3 regions of the Enterobacter nematophilus genome follow, and region 1 is predicted to be linked to each of the others. Evidence: predicted binding sites of a transcription regulator. Region 1 holds the regulator's gene; each other region holds the start of a gene.
The links. The regulator PurR, encoded in region 1, represses purine synthesis genes. The targets are predictions, from matches to a motif close to CANGCAAACGTTTGCNTG.
Positions count from the first base shown of each region.

Region 2: a site for PurR is predicted at 2,076-2,093, ahead of pyrD (quinone-dependent dihydroorotate dehydrogenase). Genes of this name have one in related genera too.
Region 3: a site for PurR is predicted at 1,639-1,656, ahead of purT (formate-dependent phosphoribosylglycinamide formyltransferase). Genes of this name have one in related genera too.

Region 1 is NZ_JAPKNE010000001.1:573,173-577,382, reverse strand. It holds gene punC (purine nucleoside transporter PunC) at 1-965, opposite strand, end outside; gene punR (DNA-binding transcriptional activator PunR) at 1,080-1,991, shown strand; gene purR (HTH-type transcriptional repressor PurR) at 2,009-3,034, opposite strand; gene cydH (cytochrome bd-I oxidase subunit CydH) at 3,332-3,421, shown strand; gene OSH03_RS02655 (MFS transporter) at 3,585-4,210, shown strand, end outside.
Region 2 is NZ_JAPKNE010000001.1:945,264-949,473, reverse strand. It holds gene ssuD (FMNH2-dependent alkanesulfonate monooxygenase) at 1-412, opposite strand, end outside; gene OSH03_RS04575 (sulfonate ABC transporter substrate-binding protein) at 409-1,371, opposite strand; gene ssuE (NADPH-dependent FMN reductase) at 1,364-1,939, opposite strand; gene pyrD (quinone-dependent dihydroorotate dehydrogenase) at 2,188-3,198, shown strand; gene zapC (cell division protein ZapC) at 3,364-3,906, shown strand; gene OSH03_RS04555 (YcbX family protein) at 3,903-4,210, opposite strand, start outside.
Region 3 is NZ_JAPKNE010000002.1:523,198-527,407, reverse strand. It holds gene ptrB (oligopeptidase B) at 1-785, opposite strand, end outside; gene OSH03_RS09150 (tellurite resistance TerB family protein) at 869-1,519, opposite strand; gene purT (formate-dependent phosphoribosylglycinamide formyltransferase) at 1,690-2,868, shown strand; gene kdgA (bifunctional 4-hydroxy-2-oxoglutarate aldolase/2-dehydro-3-deoxy-phosphogluconate aldolase) at 2,910-3,551, opposite strand; gene edd (phosphogluconate dehydratase) at 3,591-4,210, opposite strand, start outside.

The DNA.
Region 1 (4,210 bases):
GCCTGCGCCACAACGATAGGGTAGATCGCCCCGTTCGCGATGGCCATCACGCAGAATGGAATCAATATTTCGGCCAGACCTGCGCCCGGAATAAAGCCAACGGCCCAGGTGCCGATGACGCTCAGCGCATAGAGCACCAGCAGCCACGGCAGCATCTGCTGACCTTCCCATTTTTGCAGCGCCGCGCGACAGCCGTAACCGCCAACCAGGAACGCGATGGTCTGCGGAACGTAGCTCAGGCCAATGGCCGCCGGGCTGTAGCCCATATCGTGCAGAATAAAGGGCGACCCGGTCAGCCACGCGAAGAAGCTCGCCGAGCAGGCGGCATAGATCAGAACGTTGCCGCGATACGCCTTAGCGCTCAGCAGGGAGGTGAAGGTAATCGGCTTCGCGTCTGCGTGCGCCTCTTTTTTATGCGCGGGCTTGAGGGCGAACGCCGGCAGCATCAGCACCAGCGTAATGGCAAACAGCGTGGCGAAGATGGCCTGCCAGTCGAAATGCGCGAGGATCCAGCTGCCCAGCAGCGGGGCGAGGGCCGGTGAGAGCCCCACCAGCGGCATAATGGTGGCGAAAATACGGTTTGTGCGGTTTGCCGGGTAGTAGTCGGTGACCAGCGCCTGCCAGGTCACGGCCGCGGCACAGACGCCGACCGCCTGAACAAACCGCAGCACCAGCAGCCAGGTGGCATCGCGCACCCATAGCATCCCCAGGCAGCCCACGGCAAAAATGGCCAGCCCCAGCAGCAACACCGGTTTACGCCCAAAGCGATCCGAGAGCGGTCCCCAGAGCAGCTGCGCGAAGGCAAAACCGGCGAGGAACAAACTCAGGCTGGCGCTGATGGCGGCGGCAGGGGTTTGCAAATCTTCCTGCATGGCGGCGAAAGCCGGCAGGTACATATCGGTGGCCAAAAAGCCCAGCACGCTTAAGCCGCCGAGCCAGACTAAAAAACCTTTCCTGGGTTGCACTGTTTTATTCTCCTGAGGAGGCAGGTATACGTTGGCGCTGAGTGTAGGGAGTGCAAAGCCGCTTGTGAAACGCTAATATTTGGCGGGTGCATTCAAATTTTTTGCAGGCAGAAAATGTGGTCAGATTATTCTCTTGAAGTGGTCGATGCTGTCGCGCGTAACGGCAGCTTTAGCGGGGCGGCGCAGGAGTTGCACCGCGTCCCTTCGGCCATCAGCTATACGGTGCGACAGCTTGAGGAGTGGCTGGCGGTTCCGCTGTTTGAACGGCGGCATCGTGATGTGGAATTAACGCCCGCAGGGGCGTGGTTTTTGAAGGAAGGGCGTTCTGTTATCAAAAAAATGCAGATCACCCGCGAGCAGTGCCAGCAGATCGCGAACGGCTGGCGGGGACACCTTTCCATCGCGGTGGATAACATCGTTAAGCCCGAACGCACCCGGCAGATGATCGTCGACTTCTATCGTCATTTTTCGGATGTCGAGCTGCGGGTCTCGCAGGAGGTGTTCAACGGCGTCTGGGATGCGCTGGCGGACGGCAGGGCAGAGATGGCGATTGGTGCGACCCAGGCGATCCCGGTCGGTGGACGTTACGCCTTTCGCGATATGGGCATGCTGAGCTGGAAATGCGTGGTGGCAAGCGATCATCCGCTGGCGAAGATGGAAGGGCCGCTGAGCGACGATACGCTGCGCAGCTGGCCGTCGCTGGTGCTGGAGGATACCTCCCGCTCTCTGCCCAAGCGTATTACCTGGCTTTTAGATAACCAGCGGCGGGTGGTGGCCCCTGACTGGGAATCGTCGGCGACGTGCCTCAGCGCCGGGCTCTGCGTCGCGATGGTACCCGTTCATTTTGCGCGTCCGCGCATCGACACCGGCGAGTGGGTTGAACTGACGCTGGAGAATCCGTTCCCGGATGCGGCCTGCTGCCTCACCTGGCAACAAAATGATGTCTCGCCCGCCATGGCCTGGCTTCTGGATTATCTGGGGGACAGCGAAACGCTTAACCGGGAGTGGCTGCGGGAGCCAGACTGACTGGCTCCGCAATGAGATTAACGACGATAGTCGCGGAACGGACCGTCCGCAACGGAACGGCGTTCGATGAGGCGAGGGTGAACTTCAATGGACTGCGACTCTTCACGCTTGTTGACGATCCTGTCCAGCAGCATATTGAAGGCGGTTTCACCCAGCGAATCTTTCGGCTGGTGAATGGTGGTCAGCGCTGGCGTGAAGAAGCGCGCGTTGCGCACGTTGTCATACCCGATCACGGAAATATCCTGCGGGACGCGCAGGCCCAGCTCGTCGGCAGCGCAGAGCGCGCCCATTGCCATGATGTCCCCCCCGCAGAAGACGGCGGTTGGACGGTGCGGCTGAGAGACGATCTGCTGCATCGCGCGGTAGCCTGATTCCGGCTCGAAGTCACCCTGCACGATCCAGTTTTCCGGCACGGTAATCAGCGCTTCTTCCATCGCTTTCATAAAGCCGGCCAGGCGGCCAGCGCCGGTGTTGCGTTCCAGCGGGCCCGGGATCACGCCAATCTCGCGGTGGCCGCGTTCGATCAGATAACGGCCCGCCATATAACCGCCTTCGAAGGCGTTATCGATGACGGAGTCCGTGAAGTCGGCGCGCGCTTCGCCCCAGTCCATCACCACCATAGGGATATGGCGATACTCTTCCAGCATCGACAGCACGGATTCCGGGTACTCGGAGCACATCACCAGCAGGCCATCCACGCGCTTTTGCGCCATCATCGACAGGTAGGCGCGCTGTTTTTCAATGCTGTTCCAGGCGTTGCCCAGAATCAGGGTATAGCCTTTCTGGAAGCAGTTTTTCTCTACCGCTTCAATGATCTCGGCAAAATAGGCCGCTTCGCTGCTGGTCGCCAGCAGACCAATAGACTTGGTGTGGTTAACCTTGAGGCTGCGCGCAACCGCGCTCGGGGAGTAGTGCAGCTCTTTAATTGCTGCCCAGACGGCGTTGCGCGTCTCTTCCGCCACAAAGCGGGTTTTGTTAATTACATGTGATACGGTTGTAGTGGAAACGTTTGCGCGTTTTGCTACGTCTTTAATTGTTGCCATTAAATGTCACTCCAGACCATATCCTAAGCTCCTGAAAAACTTGAAGGTAAACGTTTGCCTTCTCTCACCCTTATCACGCAATTTTGGATTGCGGCACGCCGGGAAAACGACACGGGACGTCAGGAGGGGGTCAATGGCCGGTACGCTAATAAATTTAGCGTGGAATTTTGGCCTATCTTGATGAAAAGGGGAAGAGGTAAAGTGTTTATCAGCTTAAATCATGGAAGATTTTTGACGTAAACTGTGCAAAAATGAGCAAGCTCACTTTTCGTGGGGGGATTAAAAGGAGAAAAATTGATGAGTTCCGATCTGAAGTTTTCGCTGTTCACCACCGTTATTGTGCTGGCGCTGATTGTGGCGGCTGGCCTGACGGCTGCGCTGCACTGATTTACGCGGGGGGAGAGCCTTCTCCCTCCCGAACGTCCCGATTGTTACTTCCCTGGCAAAAATCTTTTGCCATTTTGTTAACTTCTCATTTTTTGTGATTGATGTCATGCTTTCCGCTTCTTTGTTCTGTGTCACTACATGACACGGCATCCGGAGTTGACGCATGAAAATCAATTTTCCCCTGCTGGCCCTGGCGATTGGCGCTTTTGGGATTGGCACCACTGAATTCTCCCCGATGGGGTTACTGCCTGTAATCGCCCGGGGCGTGGACGTCTCGATCCCGGCCGCCGGGATGTTAATCAGCGCCTACGCCATCGGCGTGATGGTGGGGGCGCCGCTGATGACGCTTCTGCTTTCGCACCGCGCGCGCCGCAATGCGCTGATTTTCCTGATGGCGATTTTCACCCTGGGCAACGTGCTTTCGGCCATTTCGCCGGACTACACTACCCTGATGCTGTCTCGCATTCTGACCAGCCTCAACCACGGTGCCTTCTTTGGGCTGGGATCGGTCGTGGCCGCAAGCGTGGTGCCAAAACACAAGCAGGCAAGCGCCGTGGCGACCATGTTTATGGGGCTGACGATTGCCAACATCGGCGGCGTACCGGCGGCGACCTGGCTGGGTGAAGCGATCGGCTGGCGTATGTCTTTCCTGGCAACGGCCGGGCTGGGCGTGGTCGCGATGGTGGCGTTGTTCTTCTCCCTGCCGAAAGGCAGCGCCGGAGAACGTCCGGAAGTGCGTAAAGAGCTGGCGGTGCTGATGCGCCCGCAGGTACTCTCCGCGCTGCTCAC
Region 2 (4,210 bases), 370 kb from region 1:
CGCGGGTAAACTCGGCGGAGGCTTCATAGCGCTCGGTATGGTCGAGGAACACGCCGTCGCCCGCCAGCTCCTGCGGATCGCTGCCCGTCACCAGGTTGAACAGGGCCCGGCCGTTGGAGAGCCTGTCCAGCGTTGCCGCCTGACGCGCCGCCACGGTGGGGGAGACGACGCTCGGGCGCAATGCAACCAGGAATTTAAGGCGCTGGGTGACCGGGATCATCGACGCGGCGACCAGCCAGGCATCCTCGCACGAGCGTCCGGTCGGGATCAGCACGCCGGTAAAACCGATTCGGTCCGCCGCCTGCGCAATCTGCTGCAGATAGCCGTGGTCAACCGGGCGCGAACCCTCTTCTGTGCCAAGATAGTGCCCATCGCCGTGGGTGGGTAAAAACCAGAAAAGATTCAGACTCATGATTTAGCTCCTTCTTTGCCTGCGGGCTGCCAGATGCGTTCGCGAATATCGACCTGTTTTGGGACCAGGCGGTTTTGATAGAAGAGGTCAGCGGTCTGTTGCTGAAGCGCGGCGACGTGCGCGTCTACCGGTGAAATGGTGGTGGGTGGACGGTGGCTGAGATAGCTCGCGATCACCGGTTCAGGCAGGCCCATGGTTTTTGCCAGCAGGGCAATGCTCGCCTGAGGCTGGCTTTGGGTCAGAGCATCTGCCTGCGTGAAGGTATCCAGCACGCCCTGAATAAACGCGCCGTTTTTTTCCGCGTAAGGGCGCGCGGCGAGGTAGAACGAGCCGGTCTGTTTCAGCGTGGTGCCGTCCTTCAGCACCCGAACGCCGCCCTGCAGTAATGCCGCAGAGTAGTACGGATCCCAGATAGCCCAGGCATCAACGTTCTTCTGCTGGAACGCGGCGCGCGCGTCGGCAGGCGTCAGGTAAACGGGTTGAATGTCGGTGAACTTGAGCCCGGCTTCCTGTAAGGCGCGCAGCAGCAGGTTGTGCGAGCTGGAGCCTTTCTGGAAAGCGACCTTACGTCCTTTAAGGTCGGCGACGCTTTTAATGTCGCTGTTTTCAGGTACCAGAATCACCTCGGCTTTCGGTTTCGCGGGTTCTACGCCGACGTAGACAAGGTCTGCCCCGGCAGCCTGAGCAAAAATAGGCGGGATGTCGCCCGTGCTGCCCAGATCGATACTGCCGACGTTCAGCGCTTCAAGCATCTGCGGCCCTGCCGGGAACTCCACCCAGGAGAATTTGGTGTCCGGGAAGCGTTTTTCCAGCAGATGGTGGCTTTTTGCCAGCACCATGCTGACGCTGCCTTTTTGGTAGCCAATGCGTAAGCTGTCCGGTGCGGTTTCTGCGGCATGCGCCAGCGCGGTAAACGCCATCAGGCCAGCCAGTCCGAGACGGGTTAAGGTTTTAAACATGTGCGACTCCCTGAGGCGGAGTAAAAGAAGGAACCTGGATATCCCGGCGATGCAGGGCGTGCCAGAAGGTTTCCAGCGCGGCATCAAGGCGCGTTTGCAGATTCGGCGTGAAGTGCGGCTTATGCTGGTAGTCAATGACCTGCGAATCATCCGCGAAAACGCCGTGGAGGATCTCCTGCGCCTTCAGGGCGTTCAGCACCGGCTTCAGGGCGTAATCCACCGCCAGTAAATGTGCCACCGTGCCGCCCGTTGCCAGCGGCAGCACCACTTTGCCGTCCAGCGCGCGCTCGGGGAGAAGATCGAGCAGGGTTTTCAGCGCGCCCGAAAAAGAGGCTTTATAAATCGGGGTCGCAACGATGAGGCCGTCCGCTTCCTTGAGCTGCTCGGTGAGGGTTTTCAGCGCGGGGCTGTCGAAGCGGGCATACAGCAAATCTTCAGGCTCGAAGTTATGCAGATTCCAGTGGCACACTTCCACGTCCAGGGCGTTGAGCTTTTCACGGGCATGTTCCAGCAGGGCGCTGGAACGCGAAGGGAATCGTGGACTTCCGGCCAGGGTAATGACGCGCATACATCCTCCTTATAACTAATTGTTTGCTTTTATCTAACATTCATAACAATTTTCAGGAGTGTGACACCGCGCGGTTATTCCACTAAATGATTTATCCGCAATTAAAATGCAAAAAACTGCATAAGAAAGGGAAAGGCAGGAAAACGATTGCGTTTTACGCCGTTTTTTTGCCGCAGGTCAATTCCCTTTCGCGACGGGATCGCCCATAATCCCCTCCCGGTTTGCACACCGGGAATCCAGGAGAGTTCATGTACTACCCCTTCGTTCGTAAAGCCCTTTTCCAGCTCGACCCCGAGCGCGCTCATGAATTTACATTCCAGCAATTACGTCGCATTACAGGCACGCCTCTGGCGGCACTGGTGCGCCAAAACGTGCCGGAAAAGCCTGTGCAGTGCATGGGTCTGACCTTTAAAAATCCGCTGGGTCTGGCGGCCGGTCTGGACAAAAATGGCGAGTGCATCGATGCCCTGGGCGCGATGGGCTTTGGCTCCATCGAAATTGGTACCGTCACGCCGCGCCCGCAGCCGGGAAATGACAAACCGCGTCTGTTCCGCCTGGTCGAAGCCGAAGGACTGATCAACCGCATGGGCTTTAATAACCTCGGCGTTGATCATCTGGTGGAGAACGTGAAGAAAGCCCATTTCGATGGGGTGTTAGGCATCAATATTGGCAAAAATAAAGATACGCCGGTTGAGCAGGGTAAAGATGACTATCTGATTTGTATGGAAAAAGTCTACGCCTATGCCGGGTATATCGCGGTGAATATTTCCTCACCTAATACCCCGGGTTTACGCTCGTTACAATATGGCGAAGCGCTGGACGATCTTCTGAGTGCCATTAAAAATAAACAAAATGAACTCCAGGCGATCCACCATAAATATGTTCCGGTCGCGGTGAAGATCGCGCCGGATCTTTCTCATGAAGAATTGATCCAGGTTGCCGACAGTTTGGTTCGCCATAATATCGATGGGGTGATTGCAACGAATACCACGCTCGATCGTTCGCTCGTTCAGGGAATGAAAAACTGTGACGAAGCGGGTGGGTTAAGTGGCCGTCCGGTACAATTAAAAAGCACCGAAATTATTCGCGCTCTGTCTGCGGAATTAAATGGCCGTTTACCGATTATTGGCGTCGGCGGTATCGACTCGGTGATTGCTGCGCGCGAGAAGATGGCGGCCGGTGCGTCACTGGTGCAAATCTATTCCGGCTTTATTTTTAAAGGCCCGCCGCTGATTAAAGAAATCGTTACTCATATCTAATCTTTTCTCTTAATCAGACAACCAGGGCTTTATTTCCAGCCCTGGTTGTTTTATATTCCGTCACTGTTGCTTATTTAGACATTATAGTCTTTTATTACTAGTGTTATAAACGAAGCGGCCAACAGGACATTTTTAGTACAGGACGTTTGGGGACGGGAGAGAAACATGCGAATTAAACCTGACGATAACTGGCGCTGGTATTTTTGCGACGAACACGATCGCATGATGCTCGATTTAGCCAATGGCATGTTGTTTCGTTCTCGTTTTGCCCGCCGAATGTTAACCCCGGACGCGTTTTCTCCATCGGGCTTTTGCGTTGACGATGCGGCGCTTTATTTCTCCTTTGAAGAAAAATGCCGCGATCTGGAGCTCTCAAAAGAGCAGCGTGCCGAACTGGTATTAAATGCGCTGGTGGCTATCCGTTTCCTGAAACCGCAAATGCCGAAAAGCTGGCATTTCCTGCCTCACGGCATGGACTGGACGCCAGCAACGGGTGATGCGGCCAGCGTTAACCTGAGCGATACCGCCGAAGAGGTGAGTTTATTAGTCGTTGAGCCGGGCGAAAACGCCGCACTTTGTCTGCTGGCGCAGCCCGGCGTGACGATTGCCGGGCGCGTAATGCAGTTAGGTGATGCGATCAAAGTCATGAATGACAGGCTGAAGCCACAGCTGCGCGTAGATTCCTTCAGCCTCGAACAGGCGGTTTAAGCTTCCAGCTGTACCGACGTTTTCGGTACGCAGCTACAGCACAGGATTGTGCCGTCATTTCCAATTGCAGATTTTTTCAGCGCACTCACTTCACCCTCCAGCAGCCTGATGCGGCAGCATCCGCAAATTCCCGCGCGGCAGGAATACGGTACGCGAATACCGGCTTGCTCCAGTTGCTCCAGCAGCACCTGCTGATTGTTGCCACGAATAATCTTGCCCTGCCAGTGAATATCCACCGCAGAGGCGACGTTTGTCACAACGTCAACCATTTCTTCTTCCTGGCCCGAGCCGTACACTCTCGCCG
Region 3 (4,210 bases), on a different contig from region 1:
AGCGGCTGGGCGTCAGGCAGTTCGGCATCCAGGAGCAGCACTTCCGAGGTGGTGGCGCTGGCGAGGAAGATAATCACATAGTGGCGCGAGGAGGTTTTATGCAGGCTGACATAAAACGTTTCGTCTTTCTCTTCATAGACCAGCTCGTCATCGGCTGAGTCCGTGCCTACGGTATGGCGCCATACCTGATAAGGCAGCAGCGTGGAGGCGTGCTTTTTAACGTAGTAGACCGTCTCGGAATCGTTCGCCCAGACAAAATCCGGGGAGACGTTTTCCAGCATTTCCGGATACCAGTTGCCGGTTTCCAGGTTGCGAAAACGCAGGCCGTACTGGCGCCGGGAGAGATAATCCTCCGCCAGCGCCATAATGGTGTTGTCCGGGGAGATGGACATACCGCCCAGGGTATAAAACTCGCTGTGGGCGGCGCGCTGGTTCGCATCCAGCAGAATGTCCCATTCATCCCACTCGGCGCTTAATACCGACTGCCGCTGATAGATGGGATACTCGTTGCCCGGCTCGTAGATATGGCGATAGCGATAGCCGTTTTTGGTCCAGGGCGCGGAGATATCGCGCTGAGGAATACGCTGCACCATTTCGTTCAGCAGCTGGTCCTGCAGCGCCTGCTGGCTGGCCATGACCCTGCGGCCATAGTCGTTTTCTTCGTGCAGGTAGTCGAGCACCTCTGGCCGGGAACGCGAATCGTCCCGCAGCCAGTAATAGTTGTCTATACGCGTATCGCCATGCGTGACGATCGCATAAGGAGTACGTCGGGCTTTCGGTGGCATGTCATCATTCTTTTGAGTTTTACACCCTATAAGGTTGGCAAAACCCGCGCATGATGCAAGCGAAACATGACCACAGGCGATAGCTAGCCCTGTAGCGTCTGTTTTTGCTCCCGGATATCTTTTTCTATTCCTTCGCGTACGTCCTGAGGGATTTTCAGCGCATCGCCCAGGGCGTTGAGATAGCTGCGTTCCATAAAGTGATCGACATCAATGGCGGCACAGCTGAGGAAATAGAGCTCCAGCGCCTCTTCTTCATTCTTTACGCCTAGCGCCAGACGCTGCGGATCGAGCGGCTGCTCAATGGCCTGCGCCACCAGCGTCCTGCCCTGCTCTTCAACACCGGCTTCGCGCAGCTGCTGTTCGATAGCCGCTCTCTCTTTATCATCAATGTGCCCGTCGCTTTTGGCGGCGAAAACCAGCGCAAGGATGAGCCGCTCCGTGCGCAGATCCAGCGGAGAAGTATGCTCCCCATAGTGAGGTTCATCGCGGTGCGCCGCTCGCACTCTGTCCTTATATTTGTTCCACAGCACGGTGCCGGCGATTGCGCCGCCCCCGGCCAGCAGCGCGCCGGTACCGTATTTTGCCAGCAGCTTACGTGAGGATTTATTGGCAACCAGCAGCCCTGCCAGCCCACCGAGTGCCCCCGGTACCAGCAGCTTGCTCAGCCCCTGCTCGCCGGAACCTGACGTTTTCTGCCCTAACATGGATTGCAGTTGATTTAACCAGCCTGACATGGATTCCCTCGCTTATCGGGTAACATTTTCCACAGCGTAAGCGAGCAGGCGTCAGGAAATGTCCGCTAAGGCTAAAGAAGCGCAAATTTCTCGTCTGCCCTTTTGCCCTGCGCAAGACAGACGCAAACGTTTTCGTTTATACTGCGCGCATCTTTTTCAGGGGGAATGTTATGACTCGTTTAGGAACCGCGCTGCGACCTGCGGCGACGCGCGTAATGCTGTTGGGATCGGGCGAACTGGGTAAGGAAGTCGCCATTGAATGTCAGCGTTTAGGGGTGGAGGTGATTGCCGTAGACCGCTACGCCGACGCGCCTGCCATGCACGTCGCCCATCGTTCTTATGTGATTAACATGCTGGACGGTGATGCCCTGCGTACGCTCATTGCACGAGAGAAACCGGATTTTGTTGTGCCGGAAATTGAAGCTATCGCAACCGATACGCTGATCGCCCTTGAGCAGGAAGGCCAGCGCGTGGTGCCCTGCGCCAAAGCGGCAAAGTTGACCATGAACCGTGAAGGCATTCGCCGCCTGGCGGCGGAGGAGCTGGGGCTGCCTACCTCAGGCTACCGTTTTGCGGGTGACAAAGCCGCATTCCTGCAGGCCGTTGAAGAGATTGGCTACCCGTGCATCATTAAGCCGGTGATGAGCTCTTCCGGTAAAGGTCAGAGCTTTATTCGCGACAGCAGCACGCTGGACAGCGCGTGGGATTATGCGCAACAGGGTGGCCGTGCCGGTGCCGGTCGCGTCATTGTCGAAGGCGTGGTGAAGTTTGATTTCGAAATCACCCTGCTCACCGTCAGCGCCGTGGACGGCGTCCATTTCTGCGACCCGATCGGTCACCGACAGGAAGATGGCGATTACCGCGAATCCTGGCAGCCGCAGCAGATGAGCCCCCTGGCGCTGGAGCGTGCCCGGGAGATTGCCCGTAAGACCGTTCTGGCCCTGGGCGGTTACGGCCTGTTCGGCGTGGAGCTGTTCGTCTGCGGTAACGAAGTGATCTTCAGCGAAGTCTCCCCTCGCCCGCACGACACCGGCATGGTCACGCTCATTTCGCAGGATCTCTCGGAGTTCGCCCTGCACGTGCGCGCCTTCCTCGGCCTGCCGGTTGGCGGCATCCGCCAGTACGGCCCGGCGGCGTCGGCGGTGATCCTGCCGCGGTTGACAAGTCAGAACGTCACGTTTGATAACGTCGAAGGCGCGGTTGGCGCGGGCCTGCAGGTCCGTCTGTTCGGCAAGCCGGAGATCGACGGTACGCGTCGCCTGGGCGTGGCGTTAGCCACCGGGGATAACGTTGACGAGGCCGTTGCAAGAGCAAAAGCAGCGGCAGCGAACGTTCAGGTAGCAGGATAAAAAAACGGGCCGAAAGGCCCGTTTTTCATGCTGCGAATGGCTTACTGCTTCGCGCCTTCAACCGCTTCACGAGCCAGTTTCGTGATGCGATCCCAGTCGCCCGCTTCCAGCGCATCCGCCGGAACCAGCCATGAGCCGCCGATGCACAGCACGCTTTTCAGCGCCAGGTAGTCGCGGTAGTTAGCCGGGGAGATACCGCCCGTCGGGCAGAAGCGTACCTGAGAGAAGGGACCCGCAATTGCCTGCAGCGCTTTGGTGCCGCCGTTTGCTTCTGCCGGGAAGAATTTGAACTCTTTCAGACCGTAGTCCATGCCAAGCATCAGTTCAGAAACGGTGCTGATGCCCGGGATCAAAGGAATGGTGCCTTCGGTCGCGGCCTTCAGCAGCGGCTCGGTCAGGCCCGGGCTGATGGCAAACTGTGCGCCGGCTTCGGTCACTTCCGCCAGCTGCTGCGCGTTGAGAACGGTACCCGCACCGATGATGGCGTCCGGCACTTCTTTAGCGATGGCGCGGATGGCATCCATCGCGCAGGCGGTACGCAGGGTCACTTCCAGAACGCGAACGCCGCCCGCAACCAGCGCTTTCGCCATCGGCACAGCGTGCTCCAGCTTGTTTACCACGATAACCGGCACGACAGGGCCAGTGGTCAGGATTGCTTCTGCACTTGTTTTCCAGTTTTTCATCAGAGTTCTCTCTCGCCAGATCGTTAAAATCAAGTCGTCTTAAAACGTAATACAGGTTGCGCCCTGCTCCGCACCGGAGAGCTTTTCACGCAGCGCGCTGAACATTTCGCGTCCGGTCCCCACGCGCGATGCGCTCAGGTCAGGAATATGGGGCTGACGTGCCGCCAGCTCTGCGTCATCCACCAGCAGGGTTAACTCGCCTGTCTGGCCGTTCACGCGGATCATGTCGCCGTCGCGCACTTTCGCCAGCAAGCCGCCGTCGTAGGCTTCAGGCGTGACGTGGATGGCGGAAGGCACTTTGCCGGATGCGCCTGAGAGGCGACCATCGGTCACTAACGCAATTTTGAAACGGCGGTCCAATAATACACCAAGTGGTGGCATAAGTTTATGTAATTCTGGCATGCCATTCGCTTTTGGCCCCTGATGACGCACCACCACCACGCAGTCTTTATCAAGCAGACCGGCGTCGAAGGCAGGCAGCACGTCGTGCTGGCTTTCAAACACGACCGCCGGGGCTTCGATAACCTGGTTCTCTTCCGGCACGGCAGAGGTCTTCATTACCGCGCGGCCAAGGTTGCCGCTCAGCACTTTGGTACCGCCGTGGTGGGAGAACGGTTTGTCGATAGTGGCAATCACCTGCGGATCAAGAGACGCGGTTG